Regions from separate parts of the Paenibacillus sp. GP183 genome, predicted to be linked through region 3. Evidence: riboswitches for the same ligand, from Rfam matches in the RefSeq annotation. Region 3 holds a riboswitch; each other region holds the start of a gene.

Region 1 (7,501 bases), 1.3 Mb from region 3:
CGACAAAATCTCGGACAACAGAGAATCCCTCCGCTTCCGCGTAAGTTTGAATGGCATTGGACACGTCCCCAAGTCTGTTGCCAATGACTGCTTTTTCTATACCTTTATAGAGGGATTCCTTCGTAACCTTGAGCAGTTTTTGAGCTTCACTCGAGATATTCCCCACTCCGTAGGTCCATGCAGAATCTGCCAGCCAGTCACCCAATCTGACGACCATGTCAATCGTGACAATATCCCCATCGTTTAAAGGGTTTTTACTTGGAAACCCGTGGCAAATCACGTCATTGATCGAGGCGCAGGTTGCATATTGATAGCCTTTGTATCCCTTTTGTTCCGGAATAGCGCCATGTTTGGCCAAAAAGCCTTCAACAAATTGATCAATTTCCCAAGAGGTGATACCAGGCCTAATCATCCTGGCAATTTCTTTGTGGCATGCGGCAAGTATTTGTCCGGCTTTGCCCATTTTATCTATTTCTTCTTTTGACTTGATGGTAATCATAGGATGTACACTCCTTAGCTTCTTGTGAGCGGCAAAGCCATTTCAGTCCATTATGTCCACTTGGCGGACCATAATTTCATTTCTTTTAATATTTGATGCAAATCCTGACCTTTTGGTGTAAGTTTATATTCTACAGTAACTGGGACTGTCGCGTAAGCGGTCCTTTCCAGAACGCCTTGTTCCTCCAGGTGGCGAAGTGTATCCGTCAATGATTTGGGGCTGATTCCATTGATTTGCCGCTGCAGCTCGCCAAACCTGCGTGTCCCGCAGAACAATTCGCGCAGAACGAGAAATGACCATTTGCCGCCGATCACCTCCAGTGTTCTTTCCACGGAGCATTCTATGATTTGAGGTTCTTTCGGAATGTGATTGCTGCTTAAAGAAGTCGTTTTTACGGTTTTGAGAGTCGTCATATGAAACCTTCCTTTCCTAATATAATTACTTTCCTGTAGGTAAGTTAATTTCATTGTCGCATAAAGGAGAAAAAATTTCGCTACTTTCCATACTAAAGAAGAAGCTGTAAAATGGCAATAGAAGGCGAAAAGTTGATTTCAAAGCCCGCTTTCTTTACAATAATAATTAAAAAAAGTTTCAGGAGATGCTATATGAACGTCAAAATTACACGCAATGCTGCAAAAGTCTTACAACTGGAGCTCGACAAAGAAGAAAATAAGGGTCTTATGGTTCGTGTGCAAGTTACACATAAACATGGGGACCACGCCCATTATGGTCTTGGCCTTGATGATAAAAAGGATGATGATGTCGTTGTCAGCACGGATAAAGGCATCGATGTTGTACTTGATAAAAATGAACCTCTGCTTGACGGGATTCGGATCGATTATTTTTATGTCCCCGAGGAAGGCTTCATGATTACGAATCCGGCCAAGGGGAACACCGGGGACCATTAATGGCTAACGATATTCGTATATGCGACAAATGCAAGCATATGAAAGTCAAGTCAACCTTGACCAAGCTTGGTCGCATTGCACCGGATGCCGAAGTCAAGGTCGGATGCAAATCCTATTGCGGACCCTGCTCGCGATTTGCTTTTATTTTTATCAACGGACGTTATATCACGGCTCCCACCGAAGATGAAGCTTTGGAAAAGGCGCAAAAATACGTCAAATAAATGATTTTGACTAATAAGGAACAGCCTCTGCGTATTCTTGCGCAGAGGCTATTCCTTATTGAGTGGATTAGACGCCAAGTCACGCAAAGCTTGATCTATGGTAGGATATTTGAACTCGAAGCCATGCTTCAGCAGAACATGTGAAAGTACCTTTTGACCATCAAGCAGAAGGGTAGATAACTCGCCGAACATCAGCTTGAGCATGAAAGCAGGCAATGGCAACCAATGAGGGCGATGCCAAGCTGCAGCAATCGCTCTGCCGAATGCCTCATTCGTCACCGGATTCGGTGCTGTCGCATTAACTGGGCCGCTAATTTGCTCGGTTTGGATACAAGTATCAATCAATCGAACCATATCATCGATATGAATCCATGAAATCCATTGATGGCCGCTGCCGATTTTACCGCCGATGCCCAGCTTGTAAGGAAGCAGCATTTTGGGGAACGCGCCGCCATCTTTGCCGATGACCAGGCCAATACGGATTTTTACCACACGAGCATCCTTGATTTGGTCGGCTGCTTGCTCCCATTTTTCGACTACACCGGACAAGAAATCAACAATGCGATGAGGGCTTCGTTCATCGTAGGTATCCTCCAAGGATGTACCGTATATGGACATGCCGGAGGCGTTGATAACCACCTTTGGCTTATCATCAAGCTCGTTGATAAATTTCTCAATATAGCTTGCTGATTTCAAACGCGAATCCAGAATTCGATGCTTGGCCGCATCCGTCCATCGCTGATTTATCGATTCACCAGCCAAGTTAATGATAGCATCGATGCCTGAATGGGCAGCAGGATCTGCCAGCAATTGATTCCAGGTCACGTGAGAAATCCCTTTTTGAAGCGAAGGAGAAGAAGACCGGGAAATAATCAGAACTTCATGTCCGTTTTTCAGGAAAAAAGGAATCAAGTGGCTGCCGACAAAGCCTGTTCCGCCTGTAATCGCAATTTTCATAAGCTTCCCCCTTAGAGTTTTGCTTTAGCAAAACTTGCGTCGTAAGCATCCTAAGAGTTTTGCTTTAGCAATACTTGCATCGTAAGCATCTCCTTTCTTTCATTATAGTTGTATGAAGAAATATATGCCATCCTATTGGAGGATACTCCGGTATCCCTTATAATGGAAATACATAGCAAGGAAAGCCAAATTTCCGGGAGGTTATACATGCCAGCATTTTTTATTGGCGCCATCGTCTTCATCATCGTCATCTTCTTTGTGAGTTACAGTTCGCGAAGCAATCAAGGGACAACCAAACGTGTCCGTTATGATGCAAGTCAATTGCCCCAGGGATTGGGTTTACTTGATTCAATTCCACTGACGGAAGCTGTCAAACGACTCGAAGCCGCTTTTACTGCGGATTTTGTTGAAAGACTGGAATATAGGGTAATGACGAAGCATGGGAATATGTCGGAAGATGAATTTCATTGTAAGCTTTTTGAGCTCAAAAGATATTTCTTGATGAACTTGATTTTGAAAAGTACTCCGATGTTCAGTGAAGAGGTCGATGATATTTGGCACGAAATGCTGATGTTCACCAGGGAGTATCAAAATTTCGGCGAAGCCTTTATGGGCAGCCAAATACATCATGCTCCTGAACGCGACCCCAAACAAATGCCGGGTGACGTGCGTGGTTCGACTGGGTCTATGCGCATTTGTTTATATTCACTCCTTACAGTCAGGCGATTTGGAATGGATTCTTCCGCTATCCGCTGGAAGCAGAGAGATTGAATGTGCTTCAGCAGGGGAATGAACAGGAAATTTCAAGTCTCTGGTTTGATACGGAAACCGCCAATCGATATGTAGAGGTAAAAGAGACGAACCAGATTCTAATCAATCAAGCCATAGATGAAGCAAGGCATGCTGCGGGAAGCTCGAGCTATGCGCAAACAAATTGGTCAAGGAACAATGGAACCATGGATTTGACCTATTTGGCGGGAGCAATGATGTTTTTCTCCATGGTGGATAATTCGAATTATCAGAACAACATGAATGACGTTCTTCCGATTGACGACAGTCAGATGCGAGCAAACAGCGGCGGAAGCGGGTGCTCTGCCTCAGGCTGCGGGAGCTCCGTTTCATCGGATCAGGGCGGAGGCGGCGATTCCGGAGGCGGGTCCAGCTGTTCATCGGGTTCTAGCTGCGGCGGCGGCAGCAGCGGGTGTGGAAGCAGCAGTTAAGTCATTTCTCAAGGGGAAAATCCAGATAGAAAGGCATTTTTTGTAAAGATAGTTCTTATTACCTATATTCTTGCATGAAAAATAGTGCGATTGGATTATGTTTCCTTTTATATAAATCGCTTATATTTTAAGTAATAACAGCAGGATACGACATTTTTCGTTAAATCTCGATAATGGCAAAACTGGCGAAAGCCAGCGACGCAAAGCTAAAGGGGCTCCGTTCTCCATCTGGAACGTGCTTGCCAGCTGCCGAAGGATAGGGTTATATATACAGGACACCCCTCCCGACGGAATCACGGATGGGGTTTTATTTATTTTTTGGGACAGGAGGAAATAACAGTTGGAAGTTGAATGGAAACAAAATGAGGAAGAAGTGCTTACATCGATCAACGGAAACCGAGTGGCCAGTTTAATCCCCAGCTCGGAAGGGCCTAAATTGCTCATCGATACGGAAGAGTACTCCCTCAAGGAAGCTTGCTGGGATGTGGAAATGTTTCACGGAAGAAACAGCAGCATGTTGATCTTTTACTGGAAGGGCGAAGTCAAGCTTTCGGTGAAATTTGCACCACTTTCCAATCTATTTGATTTACACAGCATGGGCACAAACGCATCAGTGCCAAGCGAGAAGAACAAAAGCTTTGGGTGGTCTCAAGTAGAAGCATTTTTGTTGAAGCTTTATCAATGTTTAACCTTTAAATCAAGAACAGCTCAAGCCAACTAGGTTGGCAGCTGTTCTTTTTTTTGTTTGTTGAATTTTATATCAAATCGTTGTCACTTCCTGAAAGATCAAGGTATAATGATAGAAAAATAGTGCTAATGGACTATCAGGAGGGTTAATGGCGATGAGATTGATTACAAGGTCGGATTTTGACGGATTGGTATGTGCGATGCTTTTCAAAAAAATGAATATGATTGATGAGATGAAGTTTGTGCATCCGAAGGATATGCAGGACGGTGAGATCGAGGTTGGTGAAAATGATATCTTGGCCAACGTTCCTTATGTACCGGGCTGCGGCTTATGGTTTGATCACCATTCCAGCGAGCGGCAGCGGATGGATGCAAACGTGACCTTCAAGGGCGAGAATCGTATCGCTCCAAGCGCTGCTCGAGTGGTGTATGATTATTACGGGGGACGCGATAAATTCGGCAGCGAGCTCGATGATATTATGGAAGGTGTAGACAAAGCGGATTCCGCACAGTTCAGCAAGGAAGACATATTAGAGCCTCAAGGTTGGGATTTGCTTTCGTTCCTCATGGATGCACGTACTGGTTTAGGGCGTTATCGCGATTATAGGGTTAGCAACTATCAGCTTATGGAAAGCTTGGTCGATCACGTGGCTTCCAAGAATGTAGCTGAAATTATGGCGCTTCCCGATGTCAAGGAGCGTGTGGATCGTTACATAGAACTTGATGCCTTATACCAGAAAATGCTGCGCACCTACACGCGCACTGAAGGTAATGTTATTGTAACGGATCTGAGAGGGGTAGAAAATATTTATCCAGGCAACCGCTTCATGGTCTATGCCTTATATCCAGACCAAAATATTTCGATCTGGATAGTCGATGGACGCAATAAACAAAACTGCGTGTTCGCTTGCGGACACAGCATCATTAACCGCACCTCGAAGACCAACATTGGCGCTTTGATGCTGCAAAACGGCGGAGGCGGGCATCATGCTGCCGGTACCTGCCAGGTAGACTACGATAAAGCGGACACAGTGCTCAGCACACTCGTTGCTTCAATGAGAAGTGACGGTTAGAGTGAAATAAAGATTGCAAAGCAAATAAGCATAGTTTGGAGCCGCATCCGCTGACGTTATGTTCCGGGTGTGGCTTTTTTGTTAGACTATATAGAGAAAGAGCAGCGAAAAGGGAGGAAGTGTATTGATGCTTAATGGTTTCCATCATGCAGCAATTATATGTTCAAACTATCAACGTTCCAAACACTTCTATGTAGAATTATTGGGTCTGAAAATACTGAATGAAACCTATCGAAGCGAAAGAGATTCATTCAAATTGGATTTGCTGGTGGGAGAACGGGAACAGATTGAACTGTTCTCTTTTCCTAATCCGCCATCGCGGGTCAACCAACCCGAAGCACAGGGACTCAGGCATCTGGCCTTCTGTGTATCCAATATGGAGGAAGCCGTACATGATTTGGAGGCAAAAGGTATCAGCGTGGAACCCGTGCGTATTGATCCGATTACCAGAGGAAAGTTTACCTTTTTTGCAGATCCGGACGGGCTGCCGCTTGAATTGGTAGAAGTATAAGCCACATGCAAGGGGATGGGGATGGTAATAATATAAGCCGGCTCGGTTGCACCTGCACGTTTATCCCGGAAGGATGAAAAACATTGAAAAACATCCTTGCCTAAGAGAAAAAGGATAGAATTGATCCTGTAAAGATGTTTTTCATCGCTACAGAGGTTGCAGAGAGTCAATGATGGGCAAGACTCTGTCTGGGAAGAATGTTTTTCATTCTTTCCAGAGCTCAGAAAAAAAAGACTGCGCCTTGGAAAGATGTTTTTCATCCTTCCAAGGAGCTATCGATCTAGGGCTTTCTTGGAGGCAGCGGCCCCAAAAATTGCGCCAAGCTGCATTCGATGCGCCCATTGAACAGCTTGCGCTTTTTATCGGCGCGGCGCCCCATCCATTGCTCGAGCTGCCGATCCGGGCTGAGCACGAACGTGCTCCACGTGGGCAGCAGCCCCGTGACCTTCCCGAGCTGGCGCAGTGCCCGCTCGGCCTCCCCCTGATCACCCAGCCTCTCCCCATAGGGAGGGTTGGTGATCAGGCAGCCATAGTCGCCGAGCGGCTGGGCTTTGGCTACAGGCTCCACTCGAAAGTGGAGCTGTCCCGAAAGCCCAGCCGCCTTGGCGGCGGCCAGTGCCACATCGATGGCAGCGCCATCGATGTCGCAGCCGACGATGTCCAGCGGGACATCGTCCTGCACAGCGTCGTAGGCCTCTTCGCGGGCCTGCTCCCACAGCTCCGGCGGGACCGTGTCCCACGCCTCGCTGGGAAAGCTGCGCCGGAGGCCCGGCGCGATGTTCCACCCGATCATCGCAGCCTCGATCGGGATCGTGCCCGACCCGCAAAACGGGTCGTAGAGCGGGCGATCCGCCCGCCAGCGGCTGAGCAGCACCATCGCTGCAGCCATCGTCTCCTTGAGCGGCGCCTCCGTCACCAGCTTGCGGTAGCCGCGCTTATGCAGGCTTGGACCGGTGGTGTCGAGGGTCAGCGTCGCCACATCATTCAGCAGCGCGACCTCGATGACGTAGCGTGCGCCGGTTTCGGCGAACCATTCGGTGCCGTAGCGCAGCTTCATTTTCTCCACGATCGCTTTCTTTACGATGCCCTGGCAGGCAGGCACACTGGAAAGCTGAGATTTGTGCGAGCGTCCCTCGACGGGGAATTCGGCGTCCTCCGGAATCCAATCCGGCCAATCCAGGGCTTTGGTGCCCTCGAACAATTCGTCAAAGGTATGTGCTTCGAATTGCCCCATTTTGACCAGAATGCGGTCAGCAGTGCGGAGCCAAAGATTGGCGCGGCAAATCGCTAAGGCGTCTCCCTTGAAGAGAACACGGCCATTTTCAACCGTTACATCGGGATAACCCAAGTCGCGAATTTCGCGGGCAACCACCGCCTCGAGCCCCATGGGAACGGTTGCGATCAGATCTAACTGTGACATTATCT
Region 2 (7,501 bases), 240 kb from region 3:
GGGTTATTTAATCCATTTTTTCGATTAATAATAGGATTACTAAAGAGTAATCGAAGAATGAATTATTTCGATTTCATGTCGTTAGGCAATGGGATTTGTTGTTCGATCAATTTTTATGTAAATGCGAATATTCTAATTTTCAGGGAAATAGTGAATATATCTCGCTTACTTTCCACTTAGAATCATAACCTCATTAAAGCTCTCCGTTCTGCTTGGGGTTTACACTTATCACAAACTCCAACGACCATGCCATGCTCATCTGAATAAAAAGAAAGCCGCTTGACCTTTTTTCGGCAAAATGAACACAAATGCTTGTTTACTTTAGATGTCTTACCATAAAGCGACAATTGAATGATTTTTTTTGCTTCGACTTTATCCCTAATCTTTATTATTATTTTATAGGTCAAGAAAATTACTGCAGCAATTAGAATTACAACTAATATCAACCATTGCATGGCTAGTGTACAACCTTCCCAATATAAAATAATATCTTTATTTACCTTGTAAAAGCTTTTTAATTTCCGCCAATTCCCCCTTAACTTCATTTCTAAACTCAGCAAAGTTATCTTCCAACCGATGCAAATGTCCTTGCATATCATCAATTTCCTGCTCAGCTTTATAATTGATCGCAAAGTCAATAATAGCTTCTTTCTTATCTCTTACCGACTGTCTGTTTTGACTCATCATAATAATAGGTGCTTGGAAACCTGCAAGAAATGATAGCACTAAGTTTAATAAGATAAATGGTGACTCATCAAAATGGAATACTTTGGTGAAAGATAGGGAGTTTAAAACAATCCAAAGTATTAAGACAATAAAAAAGATGTTAATAAACTTCCAACTTCCACCAAATTCAGCAATTTTGTCTGCGAATTTATCAGACCATTTTGTTGACTTCATGTATTCTTCATTTAAATGTGCATGGATGTGGCTCTCGAATTCATCCACTAATTGGTTAACACGAGCACTATAATCCTTTAAATCCTCAGTTGTTTCAATTTCCATTTTGTCACCTTTTCCATTTTATTTATTATTGTTTTCTGTTGAATTGTTTAAATATTTTCTCATTAAATGTATTTTTGGTAACGTTAGTGTTGCTATGACTACAAGCGAACCAATAACTATACCCATTACAGGATGGTTTCCTAAATTAAATTCGCTTGCAGCTATAAAAGATTGCAGCATTAGGACTAATGCAAAAAAAATAATAATTGATCTAAATATCGTTTTTTTCATTGTGTGATTTCCTTATCATTTAATCTAATTTTATCAATCATCAATTATAATCCTCACTATCTTATGTTTTTTATAAAAGATTCATTTTGATAATTCATTAAGATGAGTTCCCAAATAAAATGTTAATGGCGAAAAATGCACCTCTATCTTATCGATTAACACACAATAAGGGAGGTGCATCATTACTATATTCAATATTTTTTAATACGGATACCTTTAAATCTCATTCGAATAAAAATTACTCCAGAAATTGCCAATAGAAAGACGATACAAAAATCTAATAAAGAGAATTGACCGTCATTTATCCATAATAGAACAGCAACCAACAAAATCAAAATATTAACCGAAATATATTCCATAAGAATTATCATAGATTTAATCCCTGCCTTCGAAGTCCAAAATTAAATAGTGATTAAGGGTATTTATAAATTCATTATATTCTAAACGCTGATTTATGTCTTTACTACTTCTTTAATTTTTATCAGTATATCAAATGGTTCTGTTGCAAGAATTAAAAAAGTCCAGACGATCTGTTAGGTCAAACTATTTTTTATGTGATCAAACCGAACAACTGATGGATGAGTTGAACGACAAAAAGGGGCGACGAATGATTACATTCGACTTGCCCCTTTTTGATCATATGTATCGTTTCAATTCCTGTTATTGTTTGCTTTGCAGTTCGAAATGATTTAAACCCAAGCATCGGGTTCGTTCGTTTCTTAATGAATCGATGGTCCTGTTCTATGATGTTATTGAGATACTTTGTCTGTCTGATCTGCGTTTCCTGAGGTAGTTTATCATTCTTCTTCAGATTCTCGATTGCAACCGGGTAGGCTGGGTTCTTATCTACGGTAATCACTCTTGGAATTTGAACATGATCCAAGGCTAGAGCTTTCCGAAAAAACCGTTGTACGGCTTTCCTATCCCGCTTCTCACTTAACATAAAATCAATGGTTTTACCTTTTGAATCCACAGCACGATAAAGATAAGTCCATTGACCTTTTACTTTGATATAGGTTTCGTCACAAAGCCATGAGTCATTCAAATGTTTAAGAAGGGGTCGAACTCTGTTTGCTATTTCAGGGGCTTATTGATGTACCCATCTCATGATCGTTGTATGAGAAATCGAAATGCCACGTTCAGACATCATTTCTACCAAATCCCGATAACTTAAACGATATTGAAGATACCATCTTACCGTTAGTAAAATAATTTCCGCATTAAAATGTTTCCATTTGAATAAATTTGACGCTGAATTCATCTATATGTTTCCTTTACATCCACATGGTTTTTATCTATGTTACCACACGATTTCATTTTTGCACCAGAACCAAAAAAGCATCCCATCATCGGATGCTAGAAGAAAGTTGCAATAACTTACTTACACTGTCGCCATTTACATCTTCGTTAGTACCCGGGATTTTGAGAAATCGAACAGATCAAGGACGGGGTCTCAAAAGCTCGGCAATTGCGTCATCCTTTGCTTTTGCATAGGCATCTTTATAAGATTGAATGATATCTGTGCTATATCCATTTGTAGTTAATTGACTAGTAACATCTGAAATGATGTTTTGAAAACTTGCATCACACGCGCTGAGCTTGGCTTTACCCTGAACGATTAAATCTGCATTTTTCGTTCTTAGATATTGACTAGCCAGCGCATTGAGGTCACTCCTGCAACTGCTCTCCAAAGCACGAAGCCGGCTTTCAGCCGATGCTGTGATCGATTCATTTGTCAGTTTGACACTTGATCCACCGCCAGCAACTCCGCCGCCACCGCCACCTACACTCCCCCCAGGAGCAGCTCCACCGACGCCTCCACCTGCAGGGGCACCCTCTGTTTTGGGATCCTTGGTTTCTTTCGGAAGGGGCTTCACTTCCTCCTTCACTACAGCGGCTACGGTATAAGTCTCAGGGTTCCAATCAATCTTCTTGCCAACTGATTCTGATAAGAATCGGATAGGCACGTAAAGACTGCCGTCAATGATGAAGCCTGGCTGTTGATCAGTTGGTTGTTTGGCTTGGCCATCGAATACATACGCGACCTTCTCCCTGTATACATTCAAGGATGTTGGCTTTAAGTTGGATTTATCTACATTACCAATGGCTTGGCTTTTAACTTCTGTGTTCAACTTATATTCACTAATGCTAATCAATTCGGAACTGCTTGGCTCTTCGATGGTAACGGTATATGTATCACTATTCCATTGAACCGACTTACCTAAGGAGTAAGAAACGAATCGTAAAGGAACATAGCTGCTGCCTTCATATATAAAGCTGCGCTGCCCCTCAGGAGGAGCATATTCCTTCCCGTCGAACGTAAAATGCACCGGCACAAAGTAGACATCCACTGAAGTAGGACTTTGCGCAGCCACTGCTGTCGAAGCCATACTCATAAGCATTGTTAACAATAAGATCAAAATCACTTTCATCTTACTTTTCATTCATTTCACCTTTGCCCTTTTGTAAGAGATTCAACATTATTTTTCTTTCAAACTTTCCTTGTAGTGCATACCTTCGATTAAACCATATTTAGCAGCTATTTAAATCAATTGATTATATTCATTCTCGGTAAGCTTCCCAAGAATGACTTTTTTGGCAGCTTTTTTTCATCTATCGACATGCCCTTACTAGCCATCTGTATAAACAATTGCATATCCGAAGCACTTAGTTTATTCAAAAGTACTGAGGTAACGGCAACCTTCTCTCTCAGTGTAATGGAGTCTTCTACTACCTTTGCTATATCCTTAATAACCTCTGCTTGATAGGTGAAGCTCTGCCCTTTTGGTATTGGAGAAGGAGAGGCGAGAGATGAGCTAGGGGATGGAGCAACTGTGCTGCCAGATGGAGCAGGTGATAAATTTGGAGTGGAGCTTAAAGTCTGTTTATTTACTTCATTTATCACGCCCAGCTGCGAATCATTTTTTTCACTTCCTTATTGATTCAAATTGCCAATTATTCTATCTGATTGGGTTGTTTCTTTAGGTGTTGGAAGTGAAGATTCAATTGAAGAAGATTCTATAACTTTAAGCGAGTAAGTTACCGCCATATTCATTCCTACAAAACTCAATATCACTAAAAAAACGACAGAAACACCTGACCAGATCAACCATTTTTTCCATTTCATTTTTCTCAATTGTATTCACCATCTTATGTCGCATTTTGGACGCTACTTTCCATAGAATACCACAATTCGACAGATTAAAGCTACTGTTTGTTAATCTAGGATTGATTGAGATTGGACGAATGAGTTTAAAACGCCTGTTTGTTCTCAGTGTTCAATTTCCGCTTCCAAAAAAAACTCCACGCATCAACTGCGTGAAGTTTTTTTACAATGCAAATTATTATTTTATTTACCTTTTTTACTTGAATCTTTTCCTTTATGACCCATCTTCATTTTCTTTTGGCTCTATTACACTAACCGTACTTACTGTAGTAGATTTGTTACCTGCAATATCGGTAATTGTATATGTTATTGTGTAAATATATAATAGCATATCAAGCAGGGTATTTATACCTATATATGTCGATTAACACCGATTCTTAACAATAAATATTGTAAAAAGAACATCCTAAAGTCATTCGTCTCATTTTGGATGCCTACTTCGACACCACAATTTCGTTCGAAGCTAGTAAATTCGAGCCCACACTCAGTAATTTAAAAGCACAGACGATTCCAAGATGTTATAACGTCTTTTTTTCTAACAGTATTAAGAAATGGTGATCCGAAATGGGGAGTACTATGATGTTTTTCTTTTCATTTAAGATGTTAAATCAGAATTTCCTGATTACTTCTTATTCGCCAAGAAAAAACATCCAATCAAACCAACAACTAATAGTGTGGTGTATTTGATTGCCCATAACTCCGCGTGTGCCCTTGCCAATATTCTGTTACGATTATTCGGCAAGGAATCAAATCCCATAAGCAACGCAAGGCTATACAGGGCATCGTATGTTATTTTGATAAGAATGAACAGAAGCACAAAATAAAAAATGATTCGAAGCATGCGCAATGCCATCACCACCTAAAAAGTCTGTTGTCTAAATATATGCGCATATTTCCCCGAAATTTACGGACCATTTAAATAGAAATAGCCCCGATCGGCTCGGGGCGAGGTCTGATTATTTGAAACGAACTTCTTTTGCAAAAGATAAAGGCACCTGTTGGGAAATTTCGGTGATGTATTATGATAATAACTAAGTGGAATCAGCACTAATTCACCGACTGCTTTGTACCTGGCAAAATGGATAACATCATCAATCTTGTTATCTAAAAAAATAGTTTCTAGACTGTTCTTCATTGCTTTTAGAGCTTATGATTTCAAAAAATAAATAATGCTTTTTTGGAGTTGATCTTGCTTCAGGTCATCCAGAGTTTACTGGTTGGTCTTTTTCATATTTTTTTGTAATAATAATCCACTCTCCAAGACGATGAAGAATATTAAACTTTTATAACTAATGATTGGCCGCCGCTAGTAATGCTTTGAGCTCTATAGGAGTAAATCTTGATAAAACTTCCGCTTTGATTTGCTGTTTCTGTTCTGGAGTCAAATTATTACGGTCCTTATACAGTGAACTATAGTGAGTAATTTCTTGAGCAGAAAACTTTTTTAACGCATATTGAACAGCTTCGGAACGATTTTTTATCACCGGTGTAGTGGTGTTAGGCAAGGGTGCAGTAATAGGTGCAGTTGCAACTTCCGATTTTTGTTTATTTTGTACGGATGACGTTCCTTCTGCAGATGTATCACTACTGTTAGGCGATGCTTCTTTCTCTTGCTTGGGATCAGCACTCCCCGTTTGCTGTTGAAGGTTCTTCGTAAGATTTTGAACGTCTGTAGGAACAGTTAAAGATGGATCTTGCAAAATTTTCGCTGCAGTTTCAGAGTTCGCTGCGGCTTCAATTTCTTTCTGAACTTCTGGAGATACAATCAATTCTGATAACTTCGAATAAATTTTATCGTTAACTATATTTTTTACATACCATAATCCGACACCTAACAGAAATACAATACTTATAGTAACTACAATCTTCTTTGTCATTTAGAAAAAAATCCTCCTACGAACTTTTCATCCATACAATGATTCGACAAAATTACATCTGTAATTATACCATTTGCTAAATCCAAGAAGCTAATAAAAATTAAAAAAGCATCCGCTTGGATGCTCTTTTATCACATTCAGACTTGACTTTCGATGGCTAAATCAGCTTTCTTTGATACCACAGCCACACTTATGAAAAGCAATGAAACCAACGACCCTGTAAAACAACCTAAAATAAACCACCACATAAACATTCCTCCTCATATTCGGCAACTGGCTAGCTTTTCGGCTTAAACCGATTAGGCCCCTTTAGTTTTGCGCGGATCACTTTTCAGTGATTTTGCTAGTATCGTATGATTCGACGATATACTCTAATATATACCAATTTTAATTAAAGATATAGAGGCTTTGGCATTAATTTTAGAAAAAAATTTTATAAAGTACGTATATCAATAAAAACCAAAGAGGAATGGAAAGGCCAATACCCCACAAGCAACCTTTTTGAAAGCCCAAATCTCTCGATTTCCCCAGATTGACCATCCCCACTCCTTTGAAAACACTACGATCGAAAATGAATTATTTATATGATATTCCCAAAGTTTTTAAATAGACCCGATACAATATTCTGAATAATTTTATTTAAAGCGCTTTTATGATATGATAAATAAAATTTTGAAAATTTAGTGGATTTCAATCTTTAACTGAATCCGCTTGTTGGTTCAATTATATCAATAAATAATGGAGTAGGGTTAAGGAGATCATCTATGAAATTACTGACCCTGCTCTGGTGCATGGTTATTTTCATATGCACGTGTACACTGGACCAAAGTGCGCTGATTCACCATCTAGAGATATATTTCCGATTGGATCCACATCCCCATTTTGTTGAACTTCTTAGAATGGATGATATGTATCTCTTTTCATCCAACTGGTACCTCTATAAAGCCGGTCATTTTACGTTGTTCGCAATTTTATGCGCACTGGCTCTTGGCAGTTTTGAAAACCGTAAAAACGCGCTGATTTTTGCGATCTTAGTTGCTTTTGCAACTGAGATTTTGCAGCTTTTCTTTTCCCGAGACGGAAGGTTATATGATGTAGTTATTGATTCCACGGGGGCTTTGTTGTCCTATTTTTCACATAAATATTGAAGAAGTATTAAACACTAGCGCAGCTAGCTGGGTCTTTTCTTGTTGAGTCTTACCTCTGACTTAGGACTCTTTAC
Region 3 (7,501 bases):
TGATGTCGATTGGTACAAAATCTCTACACAAAAGGATGGAAAAGTGCGAATTGTTTTAAGTAACGTGCCTTACCAAATCAGTGGCTGGTTGTATGATGAAAACGAAAAGGTTCTAACAGGTATGGTTCCATTAACTAAAGATTCCTGGTACAATGAACTCGAATTAAAAAAGGGGAAATACTACTGGCGTGTTTCGCCTCTTAATTGGGGAGAATCAAGATCTGAGGGCAAATATACAATCTCCGCCTCCTTCTCAATGGATGAATAAGTCAAATTGAAATAGGATAAAAAAACCTATCGTTGGAGCAAAACCCAAATATAACGAATGGGAGCACATAGCATGAAACAATGCAGCTCATCCTAAAACTAGGGAAGGGCTGCATTGTTGGTTAAGCAGGGGTTGTAAGAGTTGATGCAGGCTTTGAATCTTTGAACCAAAGAAATAACAGTGAGGTTTGTAAATGAAATAAATGTAAGTTAAATAAGCGGACTCCAGAATCGTTATGTGGAAATAGTAACAACGCGCAGGGAATGTGTTGAAATTAAAATAAAAGGTTACTTGTTGACGAACTGTTGACGATTTTCGTCAACAAGTAACCAAACACATCCAAATGGAACAAAGTTCCAAGGTGGATAAGCCTTATAGATTACGGTCTTGACCCACCATAACAGAGATTGGCGAACCCCTCCTATCACCCTTCCAAGCTGATAGCGTGGGTTCGATTCCCATCACCCGCTTAACAAAGAAAGACCACCTTGATGGGACTGTTGATAAAGTGGGCTAGGGGATCCAATTCCCTAGCCCACTTTGTTTTTTTATATTTTCTATTGTTTAAGGTAATTTTGGGTGACTAATCGCGATGTTTTATGCCGCTTTTATCATTCGTTTTATATTTAAAGCCAACGCGGAAAGAAGGCAATGTTCGGTGGCGTTCCGAATGCCGTTCTTATAGGTATATGTTAAGTTGTGACACCTCTTCATCGTTCCAAAACTGCCCTCGCACCACACGCGCCTTGCTTTTTGAATCGTGCGATATTCATCTGAACGTGAACGGACAACATTTCGTTCCTTTGCTTCTTGAAATAACGGACGTTGAATTGTCCTTCGATTACCAGTCTTGCCAAAACAACCGAAACGCAACGAACATTGCTCACAATCCTTGCTTTTTGAAGCATACATCTTCGTGTAAGCTTGCTTTTCCGTGTGAAAGTTGATGTGCGTAAACCGAAGGGTTTTTCCTTTTATGCACGTATATATATCGTTTGTCTTGTCATATGTCAGGCCTGATTTTTTCAAATGATTCTCATCAGAATCTATGGGTACTATGTACCCCTTTATCTCAAGCTTTTCGAGTGCATAATGTACAGGAGAACGATCGTAGCCTTTGTCCGCTCCAACCTTTTGGATTCGTAAATCAAACTTTTCTTGTTGCTCTTTTAACCGAGCAGTAAATGGCTCGTGGTCATTTATGTTTCCTGGAGTCACATGGATGTCTGTGATGATTCCATGTTTTGTGTCAATCGTGGTATGGGCTAGGTAATGAAATCCTTTAGGTTTGTTGGGTCTGCTTAACAGTCCTGCTTCAGGGTCGGATTTGCTTTGAGTTACTTCTTTTTCCGCGCATTTCTCCTTTGGTTTCTTCCCGCGTTTTTTCTTGTTCGGATCATTATTGAGCTCGGATTCAATTCGGCGAGCTTCTTGTTCTAGATCCTTGAAATATTCGGATGGTTTCTTCTCGACAACGACTTTCTCCGTTTTTCCTTTTGAAGCGTTCACTTTGATGTGAGTGGAATCCACAACGACAACTTCCCCAGTTACCGTACCTTTGCTGATGCAATTTGAAACGATATGATCAAAGATTTCTTGGAATACCTCGCTGTCTTTGAATCGCCTGCGGCGGTTTTGACTTAATGTCGAGTGGTCAGGAACAGATTCACCCAGATCTAAACCTAGAAACCATCGGTAAGCTAGATTTACAATAATGTCTTGCTCTAACTTTCTTTCCGAAGGTATTCCATACAGGTATCCAATAAGCAGCATTTTTATAAGGAGAACGGGGTCAATGGATTTTCGTCCCATTGGTGAGTAGAGGTGATGCACTTTTTCATAAATAAAAGTGAAGTCGACTTTTTGTCGAATATCCCGCAACAAATGGTTTGGGGCACCAGATCATCCAGGTTCATATACATCAGTTGATTTTGTTTATCTCCATCTATACCCATCATAGCTTTGACCTCCATAAAAAAGACCGTATAGATATTAATTCTACACGGTCCTTCAAAAAACCTATTCAATTCAATACTTTGTCAACAGTCCCTTGATGGTGGTCTTTCTTTGTTGCGGGTATCGGAAGCGAACCTTAAGGTTCGACCGTCCGTGCATCTTCTCGAATCATCCAGGTAGGACGAGTGTCTAAAATTACGCTGCTTGGTTTCCGTAGGAAACTATTCAATCAGAATTTCGAGTATTTCCATTAATAAATCCCATACATTTAGCTCCAAAATAGAATATAAATGGAAAAATTGAAAGAAGAGAATCAAAGAAATTATAGAAAATTAGGACTTATTTTTTTGGTGAAATTGAAATGCCGAGCGACAATTCAACCAAAGAAAAATGTGTAACCTTATGCTGCACTTTTGTTCATTAGTCAGAAAAAGTAAAATGGACTGCGGTGGATCCTCCGGGTTAGTAATCGGTAAAAGAGTTGAGACTAAACATCGTCTGAAAGTCCCTTTTTAGATGAAAAAATACAGGATTAATTCAATATTTTAAAGGATCTAATGCAACTAAAGTAGGATTAATTTCCATTTCACCAGGATTTTCAACACCGGAAAGGTAATTATAAGCCGGAAATCCTATTTTAAAATAAACCAATTATTAGTAGATAAGTTATTGAATGTTTTCCCAGCCTGCTTTAATCCACCATTTTCCTCCAAAAATCAACTCATTACGGGTAGAATGGCATTCTTATTGTGATCAAAAATGTGTGAAAAGTCACAATTTTGACTATTGAATATTTTGTGACAATTGAGTCGTTGGTTGGATTTTTTTCTTGCTTTGCTGTAGATTATCATGAAATCAATCACATCGGACCAGCAAGCAAAAAGGCTTCGCAAGGTCACGATAAAGGCAAACCTGGTGAAAGCCGGGGACGCAAAACTAGAGGGGCTAAAGCGCATTTTTGCTTTTGCCAGCCAGTTGCCGAAAGACCGAGGGAGCATTTTTTTGTGACCCCTCCTTTCGGGAAAAGGTGGGGTTTTTTACATACTTGGGAGGTGGTGAAACTATCAATGAAAATGATGATCAGGGAAAACGGGCTGCTGCTTGGACATCACATTGATAGAGCGGAGACGTTTATCCAAAGGTTTAAAGGTTTGATGCTTCAGAAGCAGCTTCCGATTGGACACGGATTATACATACGTCCATGTAAAAGCGTACACACATTTTTTATGAAATTTGAAATTGATGTACTTCACCTGGACGATGACGGCCGTATTGTTGGAATGGAGCAATCCTTGAAACCGGGAACCATTGGGGCAGCCATACCGGCAACGAAATCCGTATTGGAGCTGCCGGCCGGCACCTTGGAACAAGAAGGTATTTCTATGGGACAAACTGTAGTGATGGTGTAAGACAAATTCGACAAAAACCAAATTTATGAGGAGGATTTAAAATGGTAAACAAAATCAAAGGTCTATTGAAGGAAGAAGCAGGACAAGGGATGACAGAGTATGGTTTGGTGCTAGGCTTGATCGCTGTTGCGGTTGTTGGAACCTTGGTTTTACTTCGCACACAAATTATAGCTTTATTCAATAATGCGAAAGCAGGTGTAGATGCTGGCGTTGCCGGAATGAAATAATCCGCAGTTGAACGACAGCCTACAAAAGGCCGTGCGTTTATTCCAAACGTAACGGCCTTTTTCATCTCCACTAAATTCAATCTACTTTCTTAGGAAGAAACGGAGGACCTGGTTTGTGGACTGATCTGATCCTGCTGATGGTCATTGGGATTTGTGTCGTTACCGATCTAAAGAAACGAATGATTTATAACAAAGTGATTTTCCCCGCGCTGCTTGTTGCATTTGGTTTACATGCCGCATTGGAAGGCTGGTCTGGCCTGGGGCAGTCTTTACTTGGGTTTACCGTGGGGCTTTGCATCCTGCTGATTCCTTACCTATTAGGGGGGATGGGCGCAGGTGATGTAAAGCTGTTGGCGCTGGTGGGGGCTTTGAAAGGAACATGGTTTGTTCTGGCGGCCTCCGTCTATATGGCGCTGCTTGGAGCATTAATCGCCGTTGCGGTAGTTTTGTTCCAGAGAGATTTTCGCCAAAGGATTCAATTTCTCTTGTATGTGCTGATAGGGATACGATATGGTCTGCAAATCCAGTGGAAGGAGCATTTTACCTCAGGAACTTATCCCTACGGTGTTGCTATAGCTGGAGGTGCTGCGCTTTGTTTATTCCAGAAAGGGTGGTGAGGGGGATGATGAAGTGCGGCATAGTCGATTTGGGACGATTTATATTTGCTTATCAAAGCTTACATATGACCGTTCAATAAGCAGTGAGGCTCGGTGGATTGGGAAAGAGTGTTGCGGAAATTGTCTCCTATGCGAAGGGACATGTGCAGGTTGCCGATCCAGTAGGCCTATAAACTTCCCTTTTTTACGCCGCTCGTGTCCCATATCATCCCTGTCCCGACCCTTTCAACGAACTCAACGATCCGCGTGGAATAGGAGATGAGACGTTTTTGAAGAATTGGTACCGGTCTTGCGAAGCCTGGCGCTGTCAATAGAGGAGCTTACTCGATCCGGCTGATCGAATAACCTTATCTTAGGCGCTCATTTTATAATTACAAACTGGGGGAGAATGGATGAGATCCAAGATCATTTTGGTAATGGCCCTGCTTATGGGGCTGGTGACAACTGTACTTTTTTTTAATTACATGAAAAAGTTCGATCAAGTTAAGGCTGCTGACGCAAGTGTCGTTACAGTTATAGGAGCCAAGCAAGCCATCAAAGCAAATACAAAAATCACCCCTGAAATGCTTCAAACCATGCAGGTCCCCGCAGCACTTGTCCATCCGCAGGCTGTGAGAAATTCAACCGATGCCGTGGATAAGATTGCGGTTATGGACATGGCACCCGATGAAATACTGCTTTCCCACCATTTGAAAAATCAGGTGGAGGAGGCGCTTTTTGTCTCTAAAAAAGTTCAAGAGGGTTATCGGGCAGTTACCGTTGGAGTCAATTTAGTCCAATCCGTCTCCAATTTGATTGAGCCTGGTGATTATGTCGATGTGGTGTCAACTCTAACGGATAAGCTGTCGGATAAGGTCATTTCCACGACGATTAACCAAAATTTGCGGGTCCTGGCGATTGGAAGGCGGATGGTTGAGGCTAAATCGGACACGCCTTATGCGGAATATAGTACGGTGACACTTGAAGCGAAACCAGAGGATTCAGTAACTCTAATAAATGCGAATGGAAGGGGCAGCATCAATCTGCTGCTCCGAAGCCGGATAAATGCTGCGTCTGACAAGAAGTAGGGAGCAGTACTGTTCCTGCCGGGAACAATGAAATAGGAGGCGCAAGGGATGGATCAAGCTGAAAGGATGAACGAGGAGCAGAGCAAGGGCAAGCGTGGCGAGATGATTGTGATTTGCAGCGCTAAGGGCGGCATCGGGCGAACGGTTTTGGCGGTGAATCTGGCAGTTGCGCTGACCAAGAAAAACATCCAGATCAGTGTGCTGGACGGTAATTTTCAATTTGGCGACGTCTCATTAGCGTTGGACCTTCATCCGACATTCTCGATCAAAGATGTTGTAGATGAGATCGGGACCATGGATCGTTTTATGCTGGCGGGCTATCTCATTCATCATGCTAGCGGGGTAAAGGTCATGGCAGCACCTGAACGGCCAGAGTTTGCCGATTTGGTTACTCCAGTGGTTATCGAACGAGTATGTGATCTATTGCTGTCACATCATGATTATCTGCTGGTCGATACCGGTGTCGGGCTTCAAGATCGGACACTGCAATTTATTGAAAAAGCAGATCAGGTTTTCGTAATGACAACACTGGAGATGACTTCAATTAAAAACACCAAGCTGATGCTGGAAACGATGGACATTCTCGGCTGCAGGCAGAAGGCACAGGTGGTCATTAATCGCTCCACCATGGACAGTGTGATTAAAACAACGGATGCACAGGAGATTTTAAACGAAGAGCTGCCGATCTACATTCCTAATGACTTTCAGATTGTTTCCCAATCATTGAATATTGGAATCCCTTTCGTACTCAATCACGCGAAAACGGATATTGCCAAGTCGATTTTTAAAATGGCGGAACAGCTCATTTCCCGCAGGGAAATTTCACTGTTTAAACCAAAGCAAGCCTCGCTGCTGCATCAGTTATTTCATAAGACAAAAGGGATCACTTCGATATTCTAACCTAGATCAGTTAGGAGGTGCGACATGAGTTTGATGGATAAAATTCAGGCGAAAACGGGTGCAAATGTAATAGAAAATCCTTTAGGCACCGTATCAATAGAAGCAGAAGGTCTTGCACCCACGGCACCGAAGAAGGATCTTTTAACTACATTTAGAGCTATCCGGGGGACAGATTCTCGTCCTAAAGAGCAAACGTATCAGATGACGAAGCATCAAGAATTGAAAAACAAGCTGCACAAACAGATTTTAAGCATATTGAAGGATGACGATATAGCGGCTATTGTGCCCAAGATTGACGAGATGGCAGTTGAGCTCATCCTGGAGGACGAATCTTTCCGCGGCAAGATCGATCGGAAGAAGGTGGTAGAAGAGCTCATCAACGACCTCACCGGCTTCGGTCCGATCAATCCACTGCTGCTCGATCCGGAAATTACCGAGGTTATGGTCAACGGTCCGAATCAAGTCTATGTGGAGCGTGGAGGCAAGATTGAAATCTCCTATGTGCAATTCAGAGATGATGAGCATGTGATGAACATAATTGACAAAATTGTTGCACCGATTGGCCGAAGGGTGGACGAAAGCAGTCCGATGGTGGACGCGAGGCTGCCGGATGGCTCCCGTGTGAATGTCATCATTCCTCCACTTGCTTTGAAGGGGCCAACCATTACTATACGTAAATTTTCCAAGGATCCGTTTACTATCGACAATTTGATTGATTTTGGCACTATCACGCGTGATATGGCAATTTTCCTTGAGGCTTGTGTAAAAGCAAAGCTGAATATATTTGTGAGCGGCGGTACCGGCTCCGGAAAAACGACCACACTTAATGTGCTGTCATCCTTCATTCCAAGCGATGAACGTATCGTTACAATTGAGGATGCCGCAGAGCTTCAGCTGTGGCAGGATCATGTCGTATCGTTGGAATCGCGGCCCTCGAATATTGAAGGGAAAGGTGCCATTACGATCCGTGATCTTGTACGCAATTCGCTAAGGATGCGGCCGGAGCGTATCGTCATTGGCGAGGTGCGCGGAGGAGAGGCGCTGGATATGCTCCAAG

What was found. A riboswitch is a leader RNA that binds a small molecule or an ion and turns the genes downstream of it on or off. The one in region 3 is predicted to bind cyclic di-GMP.
Region 1: another riboswitch for cyclic di-GMP. It lies ahead of BLV33_RS09145 (hypothetical protein); the one in region 3 lies ahead of BLV33_RS15510 (DUF192 domain-containing protein).
Region 2: another riboswitch for cyclic di-GMP. It lies ahead of BLV33_RS14370 (hypothetical protein); the one in region 3 lies ahead of BLV33_RS15510 (DUF192 domain-containing protein).

What each region holds. Positions count from the first base shown of each region.
Region 1 is NZ_FNSW01000001.1:1,834,640-1,842,140, reverse strand. It holds gene map (type I methionyl aminopeptidase) at 1-499, opposite strand, end outside; gene BLV33_RS09175 (winged helix-turn-helix transcriptional regulator) at 550-912, opposite strand; gene BLV33_RS09170 (heme biosynthesis protein HemY) at 1,105-1,407, shown strand; gene BLV33_RS09165 (YuzB family protein) at 1,407-1,628, shown strand; gene BLV33_RS09160 (TIGR01777 family oxidoreductase) at 1,677-2,585, opposite strand; gene BLV33_RS09155 (glycine-rich domain-containing protein) at 2,793-3,356, shown strand; gene BLV33_RS09150 (hypothetical protein) at 3,353-3,805, shown strand; cyclic di-GMP riboswitch class I at 3,971-4,059, shown strand; gene BLV33_RS09145 (hypothetical protein) at 4,146-4,526, shown strand; gene BLV33_RS09140 (exopolyphosphatase) at 4,648-5,565, shown strand; gene BLV33_RS09135 (SMU1112c/YaeR family gloxylase I-like metalloprotein) at 5,693-6,076, shown strand; gene BLV33_RS09130 (THUMP domain-containing class I SAM-dependent RNA methyltransferase) at 6,357-7,496, opposite strand.
Region 2 is NZ_FNSW01000001.1:2,922,465-2,929,965, forward strand. It holds gene BLV33_RS14335 (DUF1003 domain-containing protein) at 493-1,005, opposite strand; gene BLV33_RS14340 (hypothetical protein) at 1,024-1,236, opposite strand; partial or broken gene BLV33_RS14350 (IS6 family transposase) at 1,787-2,497, opposite strand; gene BLV33_RS29680 (copper amine oxidase N-terminal domain-containing protein) at 2,676-3,680, opposite strand; gene BLV33_RS28830 (hypothetical protein) at 4,172-4,372, opposite strand; partial or broken gene BLV33_RS30085 (UDP-glucose 4-epimerase) at 5,421-5,534, opposite strand; gene BLV33_RS14370 (hypothetical protein) at 5,692-6,279, opposite strand; cyclic di-GMP riboswitch class I at 6,545-6,634, opposite strand; gene BLV33_RS14375 (VanZ family protein) at 7,044-7,427, shown strand.
Region 3 is NZ_FNSW01000001.1:3,163,366-3,170,866, reverse strand. It holds gene BLV33_RS15520 (S-layer homology domain-containing protein) at 1-268, shown strand, start outside; gene BLV33_RS15515 (IS1182 family transposase) at 866-2,152, opposite strand; cyclic di-GMP riboswitch class I at 3,120-3,207, shown strand; gene BLV33_RS15510 (DUF192 domain-containing protein) at 3,292-3,633, shown strand; gene BLV33_RS15505 (Flp family type IVb pilin) at 3,675-3,860, shown strand; gene BLV33_RS15500 (A24 family peptidase) at 3,974-4,477, shown strand; gene cpaB (Flp pilus assembly protein CpaB) at 4,870-5,544, shown strand; gene BLV33_RS15490 (CpaE/TadZ family protein) at 5,593-6,444, shown strand; gene BLV33_RS15485 (TadA family conjugal transfer-associated ATPase) at 6,469-7,501, shown strand, end outside.